DNA from 2 places in the Lentibacillus daqui genome. Region 1 is predicted to be linked to the other one. Evidence: a T-box and tRNA genes for the amino acid it is inferred to sense, from the RefSeq annotation. Region 1 holds a T-box; the other holds one or more tRNA genes.
The links. A T-box is a leader RNA that pairs with one kind of tRNA and senses whether it is charged. The one in region 1 lies ahead of thrS (threonine--tRNA ligase), so its partner is inferred to be a tRNA-Thr.
Positions count from the first base shown of each region.

Region 2: it has a tRNA-Thr gene. The T-box ahead of thrS (threonine--tRNA ligase) is inferred to sense a tRNA for this amino acid. The anticodon was not compared.

Region 1 covers NZ_CP114176.1:1,455,512-1,465,384, reverse strand. The annotation lists gene infC (translation initiation factor IF-3) at 1-447, opposite strand, end outside; ribosomal protein L20 leader region at 544-673, opposite strand; gene thrS (threonine--tRNA ligase) at 774-2,708, opposite strand; T-box leader at 2,783-3,001, opposite strand; gene ytxC (putative sporulation protein YtxC) at 3,062-3,910, opposite strand; gene dnaI (primosomal protein DnaI) at 4,050-4,982, opposite strand; gene O2S85_RS07350 (replication initiation and membrane attachment family protein) at 4,988-6,337, opposite strand; gene nrdR (transcriptional regulator NrdR) at 6,394-6,855, opposite strand; gene O2S85_RS07340 (cytosolic protein) at 6,893-7,273, opposite strand; gene O2S85_RS07335 (glyceraldehyde-3-phosphate dehydrogenase) at 7,438-8,469, opposite strand; gene coaE (dephospho-CoA kinase) at 8,594-9,193, opposite strand; gene mutM (DNA-formamidopyrimidine glycosylase) at 9,219-9,873, opposite strand, start outside.
Region 2 covers NZ_CP114176.1:388,147-398,019, reverse strand. The annotation lists gene O2S85_RS02115 (lipoate--protein ligase family protein) at 1-725, shown strand, start outside; gene lipA (lipoyl synthase) at 718-1,677, shown strand; tRNA gene O2S85_RS02105 (tRNA-Thr) at 2,005-2,080, shown strand; tRNA gene O2S85_RS02100 (tRNA-Ser) at 2,084-2,176, shown strand; gene O2S85_RS02095 (hypothetical protein) at 2,258-2,467, opposite strand; gene helD (RNA polymerase recycling motor HelD) at 2,629-4,938, opposite strand; gene O2S85_RS02085 (thioredoxin family protein) at 5,127-5,468, shown strand; gene O2S85_RS02080 (short chain dehydrogenase) at 5,619-6,218, shown strand; gene O2S85_RS02075 (RNA-guided endonuclease InsQ/TnpB family protein) at 6,601-7,944, opposite strand; gene O2S85_RS02070 (IS607 family transposase) at 7,931-8,557, opposite strand; gene O2S85_RS02065 (hypothetical protein) at 8,847-9,068, opposite strand; gene O2S85_RS02060 (hypothetical protein) at 9,065-9,403, opposite strand; partial or broken gene O2S85_RS02055 (ATP-binding cassette domain-containing protein) at 9,463-9,681, opposite strand; gene O2S85_RS02050 (GntR family transcriptional regulator) at 9,678-9,873, opposite strand, start outside.

The DNA of each region.
Region 1 (9,873 bases):
TTTGGACTCCACTGTAGAAATATCTTTCACTTCTTCAGCTAAACGGTTCAATACTTCCTGACCCAGCTCCTTGTGGGTAATCGCACGACCACGAAAGCGAACCGATGCTTTAACTTTGTCCCCTTTTTCAAGGAATTTACGAGCATTTTTTAATTTAGTATTAAAATCATGATCACCAATTCCCGGTGTAAAGCGAACTTCTTTTACATTAATAACTTTTTGCTTTTTGCGTGCCTCTTTTTCTTTCTTTTGCTGTTCAAAACGATATTTACCGAAGTCCATAATTCGGCAAACAGGTGGTTTTGCATTCGGAGCAACCAATACCAAATCAAGGTTTCGTTTTGCCGCAATATCCAGTGCTTCATTGCGCGATTTCACTCCAAGCTGATCACCATTTGAATCAATTAAACGTACTTCCCGGGCACGAATTTTTTCATTGACATTCATATCTTTGCTAATAGCCAGCCACCTCCAAAATATTTTTAAGATGTTCAAAAGTCCATTGTTCCCCTTTGAACGCTTTAATCGTTGACAAGTTATTTTCGCATAAAAAACGTGTCGGTACACAGATGCACCCACACGTCTCCAAATAGTCTATCAGGAATATATGGAACCAGTCAACAGCAATCACTTGCGTCGAACAGGTGAGAAGCGGGTGCTCCTACTTGTCTTTCGATCATTAAATTCAGCTTATATAGAATAACATCAAACTGTATATATGTCAAATACAGGATTTGTCCCCACAGCCTGAAATTAACATGGGATTGTTCGTATCACAATGTTTTCTCGACGATTTCCGTTGTAATTAATTGTTTAAATGCTTCGAATGACATGGTTTCTGATTGTTTTTCTCCATATCGACGGACATTAACAGCATTGTCATTCATTTCATTATCACCGACAACTAATGCAAAAGGTATTTTTTGTGTTTGCGCTCCACGGATTTTATAGCCGATCTTTTCGTCACGCTCATCCACTTCGACGCGTACACCTTCCAGTCTAAGTTTATCTTCTACCCGTTTGGCATAATCCAAATGGGCTTGCGGTGCTACCGGAATTACCATGGCTTGTACTGGTGCCAGCCATGTTGGAAATGCGCCTTTATATTCTTCCAATAAGAAGGCAACAAAGCGTTCCATTGTTGATACAACACCACGGTGGATAACAACAGGACGATGTTCCTTGCCATCTTCACCAATATATGTCAGATCAAAACGTTCAGGCAATTGGTAATCAATCTGAACGGTGGACAATGTTTCGTCTTTTCCAATGGCTGTTTTTACTTGTACATCAAGTTTGGGACCATAAAACGCAGCCTCACCAATTGCCTCAACATACTTAACACCCATTTCTTCCATCGTTTCTCTCAGCATCGACTGAGCTTTTTCCCACATTTCATCATTGTCGATGTACTTCTCTTTATCTTCAGGATCGCGGTATGATAAGCGGAAATAATAATCCTTTATTCCGAAATCTTCATATACTTTCTGAACAAGTTCGACGACACGGATAAATTCGTTCTTCAACTGATCCGGTCGGGCAAAGATATGTGCATCATTCAATGTCATGGCCCGAACCCGCTGTAGTCCCGCCAGCGCACCGGACATTTCATAACGGTGCATCATCCCGAGTTCTGCAATCCGGACCGGCAGATTACGATAGCTGTATAATTGATTTTTATAAACCATCATATGGTGCGGACAGTTCATTGGTCGCAACACCAAATCCTCATTATCCATTTCCATTACCGGAAACATGTCATCTTGGTAATGATCCAAGTGTCCACTGGTTTTGTATAAATCAAGGCTGCCTAGTACCGGTGTATAGACGTGGTCATAGCCCAGCCGTTCCTCAATGTCAACAATATAGCGTTCGATTGTCCGGCGAATCGTTGCCCCTTTTGGCAGCCACATCGGCAACCCCTGGCCAACTTTTTGTGAGATGGTGAAAATACCCAGTTCCTTACCAAGTTTCCGGTGATCACGTTCCTTACGTTCCTCCAAAATCCGCAAGTATTCGTCGACCTGGCTTTGCTTTTCAAACGCTGTACCATAAATTCGCTGCAACTGTTTGTTATTACTGTCACCACGCCAATACGCACCAGAGATACTCAACAATTTAAATGCCTTGATCTTGCTTGTTGATGGCACATGGACACCACGGCAGAGATCATAGAATTCACCTTGCCGGTAGATTGTCACCTGTTCATCCTCAGGAATAGCGTCGATTAATTCAAGTTTCAGTTCGTCATCCTGAAACATTTCCTTTGCTTTGTCACGAGTTACTTCAATCCGTTCTATTTCCAGGTTCTCATCAACAATCTTGCGCATTTCCTTTTCAATCCTTGGCAGATCTTCCGGGGTAATGGTATGCTCCATATCCATATCATAATAGAAACCTTCTTCAATCACCGGTCCAACACCAAAGTTAACATGTTTATATAACCGTTTAATCGCCTGAGCCATCAAATGTGCAGTCGAATGCCGTTCAACCTCGATGCCTTCTTTACTTTTATACGTAATAATTTCAATGGCTCCACCTTTAGGTAATTCCCGTTTTAAATCATACAGTTTACCATCTAATTTAATTGCTAATGCTTGTTTTTTTAATCCCGGAGAAATAGAAGCCGCGATATCTTCACCGGTTGTCCCGGCCGGAAACGCTTTTTCAGCTCCATCCGGAAAAATGATTGCAATGTCCGCTGCCATGGTGATCGCTCCTTTTCATAATTTATCTATTGTTATTTAGAACTAAAAAACGCCCACCCCTCTGCATCTGTAAGCAAAGGGACGAGCGTTGGTCACGTGGTTCCACCCTATTTCCCGTAAAAAATACGGCTTTAAATCGTTAACGCAGATTAAACGCTGCTATCTACTTGATACGTTCAATAACAGAGCTCAAAGGCGGTAATCATCTGGTTGTATATGGAAGCTTTCAGCCGATGACTTCCATCTCTTGGTATACAATAAACAAATGATCTTGTCCTTATCAAAACTTGTTCATATGAATGATATAAGTCGTATTATAGCGGTTCATGATAGAAAAATCAAGTCTTTATATGTCACTTTTTTAGATAAAATGTAAACGGGAATTGTTTATATGGTTTAAACTCCACTTTTTCCTCGAAAACATTAATTACAGTTAGCGTTTTTGGTTCCGATGGGTGATCCCCATAAATTTTGATTTTTTTTGGCGCCATGGCAATCAGAGGCGCCAGATTCGACTCATCCTCATCAAGCCCGAGAATATAGAGAGGCTCTTTTTGCATCAGTGTCCGTAACTCCATCGCGGAAAACGGCTTTCCATTGTCTTTAAAAAAGGAAAAAGGGGTCCCCTGCAATACATGAATTACATCATAAGTTGTATCTTTTTTGGCTATATATTCACGAAGCATGTTGACAAATGACTGATGGTCCTCTTCCCGTTTAAACTCGTCGATTGCCAGTCCCACATATTGGACCAATTGATCTTTAAAGGCTTTTAAACGAAACTGAACAATAGAATCATAATGGATCGATGTCGTATTTTTTATATTGGCAATAAATAATGATTGCAAGAGCTGCTCTGGATCCTTATTCTTACGTACCTGCTGGCTATCATCATCTTCACCAGAAAAAATCCAATGCGTCAAATCCAGAATCCGGGCCATTTCATCCGTATTTGAATAATAATAATAATCTTCAATAATATGCTTGATCATATTCGTCAACCGATGAATAATAAAGACATCCGCCATAGCTTTGGCAATCGTTTCCAATGGTTCATTGCCAGGAACCTGATATTGCAGTTGTAATTGATTCCCCCAATTCTTATTAGTTTTCCAACGCAATTCAATTTGCTTGTTATAATGAAACAAATACTCGCAAAAACTGATTACTTCCTTATCCGAACTAAAATAAACTTCCAGCAAACAACATCACCCTCATCCAAGACCAAACTGTTACATTATATGGACAAAGGCATGAAAAAATGTGTAATCCGAATAAACTAGTAACAATAGTAATCCCTTAGCACGAAAAGCTTTCTACTCCACTTTTATATAAATATGTTCATTGGTCACGCCGATTTTCTCCGCTCATCGTGACTTCTGTACTTACTTGCTTGATTCGTTCGATGATTCTGCCCGCTTTTACCTGTTCGACCCCACCGCGATTTGAAAATGCCAATTGACCTTCCAACTGTTCCAGACTGTAATTCGACGTAAAGAAGACCGGCAAGCGTTCCATCATACGGTATTGCAGGATCGATCCCAAAATTTCATCCCGGAACCAGGCTGATTGTGTTTCCGCCCCAATATCATCAAGCATGAGGACATCCGCATGTTTAAAATAATCTATCTTATCATTGATAGAATCATCTTTAATGGAACCTTTCATTTCTCTGACAAACTCCGGCATATAAATAAGCATAGAGGAAATGTTTAGTTTTTTTAATTCATTAGCCATCGCGCCAAGCAAATAAGTTTTACCGATGCCAAATGGTCCCGATAAGTAAAGTCCCTTAGCCGGAATGGCCGTTTGAGCCTGCTTCACAAACAACATTAAATCACGAAAAACCTTCCTTCTTTTATCATCGATATCCACGTTGTCAAAGCTCGCATGTAAGATATCTTTTGGCATATACAAACTTCTGATCAGTTTTTCCTGTTTTTTTTGCTTCTCATATGCAATCCGGTTGTGGCATTTTTCATAGGTCAGATGAATTTCATTTTGGTCCGTTTTAAGGATTGGCGAATATCCTTGAATCATATTGATGCATTGACCAAATGAATGACATTTGTCACACTGCTTTGATTGTGTTTTATACTCATATAATTTCATCAGGTTTTTATCAATTTCAGCCTGGGTCAATTGTGGATTTAAAGCGAGAAACTGACTGATTTCCGGATCATGAAGAACTTCCTGTTTCATCGCCGTATAATTTTCTTGAAAATTTTTATTATCCTGCATCCATTTTTTTAATGTAGATTTGATTGGTTCCATAGAAATCATCCTTGCAAGTGACTATTTTTACTTGTGAATTCGCGTAATAATGCTTCAAACTCTTCTTTCTCTTCCTCGGTTTCCGTATGTTCCGTTTGCGTATTGTTTTTCGTTTGTTTATTCTTGCGCTGTTTAAACCAATCAGGTACAACCTCTTTGGAAGCAGGCCGTCGATTTTTGTTGTTTGCATATCCTTTTTGATATTTAGCTTTTTCCTTTTTGGCAAATTCCATTGCTTCTCTTGCCGTTTGTAAATTGGCACGGGACCAATGACTGGCAATTTTCTCCATATAAGCCTTTGATAATTTCATATTTGATTGTAGCAATACATAGTGGATCAGTACATTCATTACCGGTGACGGCAGACCCTGGGTTGTCATAATATCCCGAATGATTTTCAAATCCTGGCCTGATGCATGATTACCACTTGATAAATCCTCCAACAATTGCTTTGGCGAGATGGATTCCAATTCATGAATCAGCTGCTCTTCTTTTGTAACCGGGTTCGCATTCACCGCTGTTTTTTGTTTCTGCTTCTGATACGCCAGCCGATCCGTTAATTTGACAACTGATTCCTGATGCACAGCTTGAAACAAATCGTGGCAAGCCTGTTTGAACTCATCAGTATCCAACCTGTTTTCCTCTGTCAATGCCCACATCACAGCTTTTTCGATCTCATGTTCTGTCAAATCATACAGTTTCATCATTTGTGAAATTAATTTTCGGTTATCAGCTGTTAATACTTCATCTGCAGGAATCATTCGCTTACCAAGCATTTGTTTCATCCAAGTAAAATCAGGCAAATGATCTTGCCTTTCCAATAGCGTTTCAACAGGATCCGATGTGTCTGGATGTGGCTGAAATGTTTGGAAAACCTCCTGAAATCCGGCAGTAATGTCCTTACCATCCGGTTGCCGGGAAGGAACACAATAATGATCTTTCAATGCGGCAAACTTATCTTCTCCCAAGTGATGGTATAGCAGCTGTGTTAACATATCATCTTTAAAAAAGTCACTTGGCGCAAAAGGTTCCAGGAGGACATATGTATAATAATCGTTTTGAAGCGCTTGTTGTTTAAAGGTTTTCAATAAGCCGATCCCCTCGAGCTTCAGCCTGGCCCGATAAATCTCGTCCATCGGCAAATCCATATAATTCATTAATGTATGATGGGTCTGCGGCTGCTGATCTTGTTGCAGCTCTATCTCATCCAGGAGCGTTTGATACAACATCACCGCCGTTAATCCGATGAGCGGCTGATACAAATGGGTTAGTGATTTTACGTAACCCTCCGGCAAACTCCCTTTTTGTACAACGATATATCCTTCGATCGGCAGCATTTTGCCAAAAGCATCCATCCATCTCACACTCCTACCCAAAAACGTTAAACCTAACCTATCATGCATGATTCACTTCACTGTTTATCTGTATTGATCAGGTCTTTGAGTTCGTCTAAAAACACACTAATATCTTTAAACTGGCGATAAACGGAAGCAAATCGTACATAAGCAACTTCATCGACTGTTGATAAGCGATCCATTACCTTTTCACCAATTTGATCACTAGGGATTTCTGAACTCCCACTGTCACGAAGATCTTTTTCAACATCCAGTGCAATTTCCTCAATTTTCCCTAGTGGAACAGGTCGTTTTTCACATGCCTTTATGAGACCACGTACAAGTTTATCACGATTAAATTCCTGTCTTGCCCCATCCTTTTTCACTACAATCAGAGGAACCTCTTCAATCCGCTCAAATGTGGTAAATCTGTACCCGCATCGTTCACATTCCCTGCGTCTTCTTATGGCATGTCCTTCCTCTATTGGCCTGGAATCAAGCACCTTTGTACTCTTACTCTGACAATTTGAACACCGCATTCTTTTCGCTCCGTTCATTTAGGTTAAGTAATTCCGGTTAATCAATCAATGTAAATATTTTATCAAACTCATGATACAATCGCCGGATTAACTTTGAACTATAGGCAAAATCAGATGGCAGGATTGATTCTGTAGTTACTGTAAAATCAATCGCCGTTCGATAGGGCCTTACCATAATAATTGTTGCTATGATAAATGCTTTCCGTCCTTTTATCACATTGACACTTATTTCTCCATGTTGCTCGGAAATTGAATTTACCTGATAGATATCTGACTGATTAAAAAACGTTTCTAAAGCTTGTAATCCTTTATCTTTGGTTGTTTTATAATAATGTGTTTGTAATCCGCTATCCCAGTGATCCTCACTAGTTTCCGCATGCTTGCTAAAATATTTCGCTATTACATGTTTAACAGACACTGTACTCCCCACCTGGAAAAATTAATCATGCGTTTCTCTATGCTTTATTTCCTTTATTTTAACATGTTTTTTAGATTTTCACTATCTCGGTCCATTTAAAATTAAAGTGGGCAGATCAAGACTCTTTACCATGATCTGCCCACTGTTGGTTATCTCCCAAATAGTTATGAAATTTTCATTTGTTTCTGATGCATATACTGTCCGACATATTTAGTCAAATCGATTACCCGGTGTGAATAGCCCCATTCATTATCATACCAGGCCAATACCTTGATTTTATTATCTTCCATTACCATTGTTGATAATCCATCAATAATTGCAGAATAATCCGTTGTTGTATAATCAACAGAAACAAGCGGTTCACAACTATAGTGAATAATACCTGTCAATTCATGGTCTGCGGCTTCCATGAATTTACGGTTTACTTCCTCAGCTGTAACCGGCTGGTAGACATCAACTACCAGATCAACAAGTGAGACATCAGGTGTTGGTACCCGTAACGCCATTCCATGAAGTTTGCCACTTAAATGCGGTAATACTTCCCCCAATGCCTTTGCCGCACCCGTTGATGTTGGAATAATTGACTGGGTACACCCCCTGGCCCTTCGCAAATCTTTATGGGGATTATCAGTATTATGCTGATCATTCGTAAACGCGTGGACGGTTGTCATTAGCCCATTTTTAATTCCAAATTGTTCATCCAGCACTTTTACAACAGGTGCAAGACAATTTGTTGTACAGGAAGCATTAGACACAATATGATCATGATCAGGATCATACATTTCATGATTAACCCCCATCACAATTGTCCGATCAACTTGCTTACCTGGTGCCGTTAAGACTACTTTTTTTGCACCAGCTCTTAGATGCAACCCTGCCCCAACCCTTGAATTAAATTTCCCCGTGGCCTCGATAACAATATCAATCATTAATTCATCCCAGGGAAGTTTCTCCGGGTCCCGTGCATTGACCAGCAATACTTTCTTTCCGTCTACCTCAAGTCCATCCGCCAGCGGCTTCACCTCTTTGTCAAAAATACCATGAACGCTATCATACTTAATCAAATGGGCAAGTGTTTCTGGAGGATAATTTGCATTGACCGCTACCACATGTAATTGTTCATCCTTCATCGCCTGGCGAAATACCATTCGTCCAATGCGACCAAATCCATTAATCGCAATTCGGGTTTTACTCATTCTTCATAGTCCTCCTAATGTGTTATACTCATCAAGTTAATGTTATAATTAGTATAACACATTACAAGCCAAATGTGATATTAATTTTAAAATAAAAAAGCCCGAATCTAAGGATACGGACTTTTTAAAAGACATTCCACGCTCGCAAAATTCTTTCCAGCTGTTCATAAGATTGATATTTTGTTCCATTATTATTAATCACGGCGTCTGCCATAGCAGCTTTTTCTTTCACAGGAATTTGCGACTGAATCCGTTGACATGCCTCTTCTTCAGTATAATGATCCCGATTCATCAAGCGCTCCAACTGAACTGATTCGTCAACAAATACTACTAATGTTTTGTCTACAAAATGGGCCAGATTTCCTTCAAATAATAACGGAATATCCAACACAACACACGATGCACCCGCGTCAATTAAAGAATCCCTCATGTCCAGCATTTTTTTCCGGACCGCTGGATGGACTATATCATTTAACTGTTTACGTTTGGTTTCATCTGCAAAAACGATGGCACCCAAATGTTTTCGATCGATTGTTTTATCATCTCGTAACACATCCGTGCCAAATGTTTCAATGATTTGCGCATACGCCTTTTCCCCCGGTTCAACGACTTCGCGGGACAATTTATCTGCATCGATAACGGGGATATTGTAATCATCAAACATAAGTGACACAGTACTTTTACCACTGGCTATACTTCCAGTGAGACCAATTGTCAAGGCCATAGGACATCCCTCCTCTCTTAAGCCGCTATTTTTTTTGGCAAGAGACACACAGGTGAGTGCCCCTTCCGCCAATTTTCATTTTTATAATCGGTTTCCCACATTTTTTGCAAGCCTGATCTTCCTGACCATAGACAAACAGCTCCTGCTGAAACATTCCCATTTCTCCCTGGCCATTAAGATAGGAACGGATAGTTGTTCCACCTTGAGCCACTGCCTGTTCTAATGTTGTTATAGCTGCTTGTTGGACGGATTTCGTTTCTTTTTTGGTTAATTTACTGGCCTTTTTTAGTGGATGAATTCCTGCTCTGAACAGTGTTTCATCAACATAGATATTGCCTAAACCAGCAACAACGGTTTGATCAAGCAAGACAGCTTTAATCGCACGCTCCGTTTTTTTCAATTTCTCATATAAGTACGCTGTTGTAAACTTCTCGTCAAATGGATCAGGACCTAAATGATTCAGTGGTTTTTGGGCAAATTCCGTTCCTTTTTTAAAAACATGCATGGTGCCAAATTTACGAACATCATTGTATCGTAATTCTTCCCCGTCCATAAAAGTGAAGATGATATGTGTATGTTTTTTTACCGGATCCGTTTCCGGGTGAACGCTATACTTACCTTCCATTCGTAAATGGGATACAAGAACAACGTCATCAAGCTGAAATAAAAGAAATTTTCCT
Region 2 (9,873 bases), 1.1 Mb from region 1:
TCTATCAATGGGCAAAACCAAGTTTATCTGTTGGCTATTTTCAGGATGTTCATAAAACGATTGATCCATCAGCATTGCAACAGTATAGGATACCAGTGGTTCGCCGGTTAACCGGTGGTAGTGCGGTACTGCACGATGATGAGTTAACCTACAGTCTTGTTATTGCGGAGAACAAATCATTTATCCCAGCATCTATCACGGAAGCTTACTATGTTCTATCCAAGGGTATCTTTGACGGGTATGCCAATTTAGGAATCACAGTCGATTATGCCAAACAAAGACATTCCATTCAAAACCGTTCTGCAGTGTGTTTTGAAAGACCGGCGTTATACGAGTTGCTGGCGGGTGGGAAGAAAATATCCGGCAATGCACAAACCCGGCAAAAAGGAGTATTGCTGCAGCATGGATCGATTCCACATTCCATGAACAAAACGATACTTTTCGATCTATTCCGTTTTCCAAGTGAGGAAATACGAGAAAGAAAAAGAGCAGCATTTGATACAAAAGCAACAACCATCCGTCAAGAAACAAACCGATCCATATCCATGAGCACTATGAAAGACGCGTTTAAACAAGGTTTTGAAACTGGAGTAGATATCAAACTATCTCCATTTGAATTAACCAATCAGCAATGGGAGGAAGTCTACCAGCTAGCTGCTGATAAATACAGCAATCATGATTGGAATTTCAAACATCATTCAAAGGAGCGTGTACTTAATGGCTAAACAGGAGGAATACATAAGAAAACCGGAATGGCTGAAAACAAAAATCAATACGAACCAATCTTACCGTGGATTAAAGAAACTCATGCGTGATAAACGATTAAATACCGTTTGCGAAGAAGCACGCTGTCCGAACATCCACGAATGCTGGAGTGAACGAAAAACGGCAACTTTTATGATTCTTGGTGACACTTGTACCCGCGGCTGCCGTTTTTGTGCAGTTAAAACTGGATTACCAAACGAACTGGATTGGGGAGAACCTACTCGTGTTGCGGAATCCGTATCGATTATGGGCTTAAAACATGTTGTTGTGACAGCAGTCGCTCGCGATGACCTAAATGATGGGGGCGCTGCGGTATTTGCGGAAACGGTAAGAGCCATCCGCCGTGAAAACCCTGGCTGCACGATTGAAGTGTTACCATCGGACATGAAAGGTGACTACGAAAGCCTGCATACTTTAATGGATAGTGAACCAGACATTTTTAACCATAACATTGAAACAGTACGCAGATTAACTAAACGCGTACGGGCAATTGCAAAATACGACCGTTCCTTACAATTGCTGGAACGGGTAAAAGAAATAGCACCAAATACACCAACCAAATCAAGTATTATGGTCGGTCTAGGCGAAGAAAAAGAAGAAATTTTACAAGCGATGGATGACTTATTGGCACACAACGTAGACATCATGACAATCGGTCAATATTTGCAACCAACAAAAAAACACTTAAGGGTTGAACGTTACTACCACCCGGATGAATTTGCGGAACTAAAAGAAATTGCCTTAAAAAAAGGATTCCGTCATTGTGAATCAGGCCCGCTTGTACGATCTTCCTACCATGCCGATGAGCAGGTCAGCCAAGCTTCAGCCCAGCGCAGGATCAATTATATGAAAGGCTATGAGGAGCAGGAGAATAAGAAAGTAGATTTTTCTTTGGAGATGTTTAACAATTAAAGTGTGATCATGATTTCCCAAATGAAAACCCCGGCTCATTATATATATCTGCTGGGGTTTTATCGTTTACAATGATTTGGTTATTCATAGCCGGCTATTTAACGGCGGTTTCAACCAGTTTTACGGCGATTTCGGGTAAATTATCGACGGTTTCAGCACTTTTATCGGCGGTTCGCAATTGTTCCCACTTTAAGTCATGACTCGCACGCCGAAAATTAACCGAATTCTGCTCTCTAACTTTAAAAAATCACCGCAAAATAGTTGAAGAAATGATTAAAATGTATTATGATACTCTATGTGCTTTACAAAAAAAGTCATACTTTAGATGCTGGTGTAGCACAGCTGGTAGTGCACGTCACTCGTAATGACGGGGTCGAAGGTTCGAATCCTTTCACCAGCACCATCCGGAGAAGTACCCAAGCCCGGCTGAAGGGGACGCACTCGAAATGCGTTAGGACGTTTTCGCGTCGCGTGGGTTCGAATCCCACCTTCTCCGCCATTAATTGATACATAATCAAATAATCTTTTCACACCTTTTCTACAATTTCTCTTCTTGATCTCGTTTGATTAAATCCCAAACCTATTTATAAAACCCAATCGAATGCAGAAAAAGTACGCCAATAATCGCAAAGATAAATCCTGTAATTAATATTAACAAAGGGGTTTTAAAGTTTTTCTTATCCTCAAACCAGGCAATAATTGCAACTCCTAAAATCAGCAGCATACTTAACAGCACTGCCACAAACGGATTAGTTGGTGTTATCCAATCATACCAGTTCCCGCCATTCATGGGTATCACTCCTTTTGCCCTTATCTATCAAAGGGGGATCAAAGAATTCCTTCTATCCTATCTATATTTTACTATAAGTACAAACATGAATCATCGAAAAAAATAGTTTTCCGATATAGAACGGAAATCCCTCCAACACGATGTTGAAGGGACTCCCTTATCTACGCGTTTAACACCTCATATTTATCTTCTTGTGCTTCCAATATAAATGGATTGCGCGTACTATCCGTTAGCATCACCAGTTCATGCATTGCTCTTGTACAAGCCGTGTAAAATAACGTCCGATCTGCTTCTGTCGTATACGTTTTGGCCGATGCTTCCGGAATAATCACTGCATCAAATTCAATTCCTTTCGCTAAGTACACCGGCAATAGTAAAATGCCCTTTTGAAACGAGCGGGTTTCTTCATTGATCCGCGTTACAGCCCATCTGCCATGTAACTGTTCAAACAGTTCGTCACAACCTTGCTGCGTTTTACAAATAAGTGCAATCGTTTCATGACCATTCTCTTTCAATTTCTGTATTGTTTTAACCAGCGGATCAGCGGCATTTCCCTGGTAAGTAACCAACAGCGGTTTCCTGCCCTCCCTGTTAAATGGCTCGATCATTTCACCCTCGGGAGCAAACTGGGTTGTAAAGTCCACAATTTGTTTGGTGGATCGATAGCTCTTAGTCAAGACAATTCGTTCATAACTTTCATCCGCTTGGGCTGGTGCAAGCGGGCTTCCCTGAATAGTATGCGTGTAGATTGCCTGATTCACGTCTCCTAGCAGCGTCATCCTTGTATAAGGGAATTGGTGCTTGATGTAGGCAAACTGAAATGGCGAATAATCCTGCGCTTCATCAATCAATAAATGACGGACTGATCGATCGGCACTGTCACCTAACAGACACCCTTTAAAATATGCATATGCAGTTGCCTCCTCCCATGCCAAGTACCCTTTAGAAAGGGCGGCAATAGTCTGTTCCTTTATTTCCTGCCAATGGCTTGGAGCAACTGCCGGCGACCAATCGGTAAAAAATTTCCGATAGGTTGCCAGAACATGCACGAACTGGAATTGCTTTACGCGTTTTTTCAATCCGGAAAAGGCTTTTTTTACCACTCTTTCCCGCAAAAAGTCTTCTTCCGTTTCATCCGCATATAACTCATCCTGATCCTGCTTTTGCATATGGTAATGGGCCTGCAAATATTCCTCTTTATCCAATAACTCAACCTGCTCCATGACCCAATCCTTGTTTTTTTCCTTACGCTGTTGCTTCTGTATTTCACTTAGCAACCATTTGGCAACAAGCTCTAATTTATTTGGAATGGCAATAGCCGGATGAAGGGAATAAAAATAGTCTTGGATTTGTTCTTTGGTAACAAATACCTGTTTACGAAATGATATATTTTTAAAAATTAATCCTTCTTCCGCTAAACTTGTTATAAACGCATCCAAATGCTGTTTAAACGTGATACCTGATTTATAATCAATACATGCCATTTTTGTTTGATAATCTTCATCCTGTGCTCCCGTTAATTTATATTCCATATGTTGAAATGGTGACTCAACGGTTAGCTTACTTCCGATTTTGTCTACCAAATATTCATAAAAAGTCGTTTGTCGCACATTCGCTTCTCCGAGTTCAGGCAGGACATTGGCTACATAACTACTAAACAACGGGTTTGGTGAAAATAAGACAACATTATCAGCATGTAATGTCTCGCGATGTCTATACATTAAAAATGCAATTCGTTGTAATGCAGCGGATGTTTTGCCGCTGCCAGCCACGCCCTGAACCACAAGATAACGATGCCGTTCGTCACGGATGATTTTATTTTGCTCCTTTTGAATTGTGGACACGATACTTTTCATTGTCGTACTGGCATTATTACCAAGCGCTTGTTGCAACAGTTTATCGCCAATGGTAACACCTGTATCAAACATCCCTTTAATGACGCCGTTACGGATAATAAATTGCCTTTTTAGCGTCATCTCGCCTGAAATGGTACCGCTCATGGTTTGATATGCAGCTTTTCCAGGGGAGTAATCGTAATAAAGGCTGGAAATTGGGGCGCGCCAATCATATACCAGAAATTCCTCGTCAAGCTGATCCATCAATGAGGCAATCCCGATATAAATCGGCTCACTTGTGGTTTCCCCATCCGCTCGAAAATCAATCCGGCCAAAATAGGGATTGTTTTTTAGTCGTTTTAACGTTTTTAATTCCTCACCTATTTTTCCATGGAATCGTTCGCGTTCGGATAATAGTTCTGCTTGTTGTTTGATACTTGCCTGTGTTTCGATAACATCATCAGGTTCATCCAGATTTACGGTCACATCCTCCCAGAAGTTTTGCCGCAGATCGATAACACTTTCCTTTAACCCGGATGACTTCGCATATAACTTTTTCTGTCGTTGGTGAATTTCCTCAATTACTTGGTTCACCCGGTGTTGTTCCGCTTCCCGATTTTCGTTTTCTTCACTCATCGAACTCCCCCATTTGAGTTAAGACTTATATATTGACATTTTGATTTAAATGTAGTAAAATTAGTGTGTGTAAACTGTGTGGATTGAAATTAAAACATCAGTAATATTTTAATGATACAACGTTAGCGCTTAGCTTGCAAGGATGTTTTGCAATTTATACGCGGCGTTTTTTTATGGAGGTTTTTACGATGGAATTTACAGAACTAACCTCGCTTTCCGCAATAAATGACTTTATCCGAAACCATCAACTCTCCTTCCTGTTTATATCACGCCCCGACTGCAGTGTATGTCACGGTCTGTTCCCACAAGTACAAGTATTAATGAAAAATTACCCTGAAGTGGCGTTAGGTCATATCAACGCTGATCAGGTACCGGAAATAGCTGGAGCATTTTCCGTTTTTACCGTGCCCATCCTATTATTTTTTATCGATGGAAAAGAATATATCCGTGAGGCCCGAATCGTTCCGCTGGATTTGTTAGAGGAAAAAATAAATAAAATATATCAACATATGGCTGGATCATCTGAATGATTCAGCCATTGCTTGTTGATAAGAATCATAAGTCAGGTGATTGCACATAAATTTATTTACAGATGCCTTTATGTTGAGTGATTTCACATTATTTTTTCAAGCATGTTATCATTAGTAAGTACCAGCACGATGAACAGGAGGAGTAGACCAATGAAAATACTTATCGTCGGTGCTAGTGGCACCATTGGAAAAAAGGTTGTAGAAACGTTAGAAAAAGATCATGACCTCATTCGGGCGGGAAGAAATGGTGCCGATGTACAGGTTGATATCACCTCGGAAGCCAGCATCCGCAACATGTATGAAACAGTCGGACGGGTGGATGCGGTTATTAATGCCTCTGGTGGTGCCAATTTTGCCTCTGTTTCAGAACTGACTCCGGAATTGAATGAAAAGGGAATTGAAAGCAAGCTAAAGGGGCAAATCAATTTGGTGCTTCTGGGATTAGACCATGTAAACGATAATGGGAGCTTTACACTAACAACCGGTATTATGATGGATGACCCGATTCGTCAGGGGGCTTCTGCGGCGATGGCCAACGGTGGTGTCAAGGCATTCGTTAAATCGGCCGCCATCGAAATGCCGCGGGGAATCCGGATTAATAGTGTCAGCCCTAATGCCGTTCAGGAATCCTGGGATCGGTTGGAGAGTCTCTTCCAAGGGTTTGACCCAGTTCCTGCCCAACGTGTTGCACTAGCATATAAAAAGAGTGTACTCGGGGCACAGACAGGGCAAAATTACGAGGTGTATTAAGTTTACAACTCGAAATTGTCAGCACGCAACTAAATTTAAGTACAGTAAAAATCCTGGCCAGTATATACCTAAGCCAGGATTTTTGCTGTTATCTTTTTTAGCTATAGAAGATTTCCAAGAGTCCGGATATGTTGTCTGTCTTTTTTTCCAACCATAAAATGATAGCTAAGATGTGTTACCGTAATCAATCGTCCTCCGCTTCCCCATCAAGTGAAAAGTCGTTAATGATAATAAACAATTCGAGATTCTTGATATCATCGTTAACCTTCGTTGCAACTGTCCGCACTCCTTTGTCTATTTAAACCTAACCGAAATTAAGCCTAAAATTAACCAAAGACCTCTTCTCTGTTACCAAGAAAAATGTTTGTTTCAACCCTCGGATTTACTTCCCGAGGCCAGCAGATGGGGTCAAACCACAAGCAATCTTTGCCTGTTTAAAATCCCACCACACTGTATACATAGGGGATTCCACACCTATGTAGCCTGCGCGAGGCAATCGCTTTTTGGCTTTCTTTCCGATATTAACTGCACTGTTGATATCTCTCGAAAGCGTTGTACCGCAGTTTACACATGTAAAGCTGCGAATGGAAGGGTCCTTTTTCTCCTGATGACTACAGACACAACAGGTTTTGGTTGTATCCCGTTCATCAATCTTTTGATAATGCTTGCCACTTTTCGCTTGCACCCAGTTTAATATACGGCGAAACTGTCCAACTGGTGTTTGATTTAACATGGCCCTTCTCATCGTCCCGTATTTCGCCACATCGGGAGTCGGAGTATAATCACCAATGTAGATCGCATCGTAACGCTTGGAAAAATAATGCGCATAGCTAAATAACAGCGTCTTCATTTGTTCTCGACGTTTTAATTGCGCCTTTTCCAAAGCATGATTAAGTCTTTTCCAACGTTTGCTTGGCTCAAAATAGGTGACGTTTGGGGTGCATACCAGCTTATTAAATTTTTCACATTTGTCCCGTTTTGATTTGATTTCATCGATTCGTTTATCCCAATACTTCAACAGTGCATTCATCGATTTCAATTCATATGATTTTCCATCACTGCCTAATCCCACCGCCAGATTCTTATGGTTGGGATCAAATACAATAAACGATTGTTCCTTCACCTTGGTGATTTCTTTGACATCTTCTATTGTAAAAATGGCATAATACGAATCCAGATCCTTTGTAATGCGAAGGGTTTTGATTCTCTCCGTTTCGCTTAGTTCTACCGCTTCCACGAGTCCAACTTTGATTTTGATGGTCTTCTTAGCCTTTTTATCTTTTTTCTTTAATTCCTTGTATTCTTCATCTGTTAACTTGCCAAAACTTAAGGAAAGCAGATTGGTATCCAATAATTTAAAGCCTTTTTTTGGTTCATCATAATATAGCGAAAACCACTTCTTTTTCCATGAACGATATTTTGGTTTCTCATTCATTAATTTTGGATCAAAAAATCGTTCATAGGCATCTTTTAACCGTAATGCCGTATTTTTCAATGGGGAGGAATGGACTTTAAACAAAAATGGGTTTTCCCCTTTTATTTTCGGTACTTCATTCCTCAGGTTTCTGCCGGAAAGCAGTTTTTTCTTTTTTCCATTGCGATAATCTTCCTCCACCGCATCAAGCAATTGATTGTACAGCCAGTTGCACATTCTGGATTGAGAATCTAGTAACTGCTTGTTTTCTTTTGTAACCACCAACCGTACCTTTTTATTATACGTAAGCATGGCCGTTGTCCTCGATGACCTGTTTCACCGCTTGTTGCAGTTTCTTTCGCTTATGACTTCTGCTTCCATACAAGCGGCTGCTAAAGACAGTAATAATGGAAAGCATATCCTCGACTAACTCCTGCTCATATGTTTTATCCTCTGTATGGTTGACGATTTCAATTTTCACATGATGGAAGGCACATATTTGTTCCAACAATTCATACCCAAAACGTAGTAACCTATCTTTATAGTTGACGACAACTTTCTCCACCTGATTGCTTTGCGCCAGCCGGATTAATTCTTTTAGTCCTCTTTTATCGTCATTCAAACCACTTCCCAGATCCTTTATAATACGAAACTGATATCCATTTGCCGAACAATACTGCGAAACGGTATGGATCTGCCTTTTTAAATCTTCCTTTTGGTCCGATGATGAGACGCGGCAATACCCAATAACAATTTTGTCTTGAAGTGGTTTCAAATCATGCTTGATAGCACTAAGGTCTTCTATAGCATATCTTCTATGGCCACCGGTGGTTCGAGAGGATGTTATCTTCCCCTCTTTTTCCCACCTTCTTAATGTAGTGGGATGAACACCAAGTATGCTGGATGCTTCATCGATGGTATACATGTTAGCGATCCTCCTCATTTTATTTCTACTTACAAGGTTCGACATAAAATGCAAGAATCCTGCTAAAAAGTAATTAATTTTAAATAATTTAGATTAAACTGTTTTGATACCCCTCATATTCCGTTTTTCCAGATTTCAAATCTACGACCATGACCGAGGTATCTTGCTGCCCGAATTGCTGGTTACTCACAATATAGAGGTGATCATCCCTTACTTTTATAAGCGGGCGGCCCATTGCTTCCGCTTGATAGGATTTTGGCAGGTTGATCGTCTGATGTTCTGTTATTTTCTAAGCATTTGTGTCATAAGCAATGATGTTTAGTTGATTCCCTTTTGCCTTAGTGAAATATAGTGTTGTTCCATGAACCGATTCGACTTTTGCCCCTTCTCGCAACTCTTTGGGTAATGATAATTTTTCCTGCTGATTGGTTTTCAAGTCATAACGAACTACATTACTGCCGATATATGACACTTCCCCATCCTCAGGCGCAACCTTACTGTCTTCCTTCACAATAAATATATCGTTCGGTTCGCTATTACCTGCATCTTTTGGTAATACCTACATGCCTGTTGATGCATCACTTTCCATTTTTTCCGAACGGGATTGGATCGTCTCTTCACCAACGATTTTACCAGCATGTATGTCCAAGTCATATACATGCATTTCTGTATCATCGGCGCTACAAACCATAAGGAATTAGTAATCTGATCAAATGACATCGCCCCATTATCACGTAAAACGACTTCCTGTGAAACATGTTCTTCATGAATGTTGTGGCTAGCCATATTGAGATAACCTTTTGCTTTAACAATAACCCCAACAAACTGCATAACAACAGTTACCATGATTAAAGCAAAATAAATTTTGACAAATCGCTCAAATTCAAAATGAACCAGTTTCAAATAATGTTTTCATAGCTATGTTTGTTGAGTTTTCCCCCATCAATTAAAATCTGCCCGCCGTTAATTGGGGTCAGTGCCATAATCGCGTTAAGAATCGTTGTCTTTCCTGCACCATTGATACCAATCAAACAGGTAATCTCCCCTTTATTAGCGGTGAAGGAAATGTCGTTAAGTACTTGTTTACGACCAAATTTTTTCTGTACATGTTTAACTTCAATCACGCTTTTCCCTCCTGTTCATTTTTTGCTGCGTATTTTTCCTTCACTAAATCCAGCACCTCATCCACCGGTACTTGTATCGAATGGACAGCCTCAACAAAGGAATTAACTGCCTGTATAATCAGCTCTTCCCTTACCGCTTTTAACGTTTGTTCATCTTTTGTAATTCGACTGGGCAAATTGCGCTCGGTATAA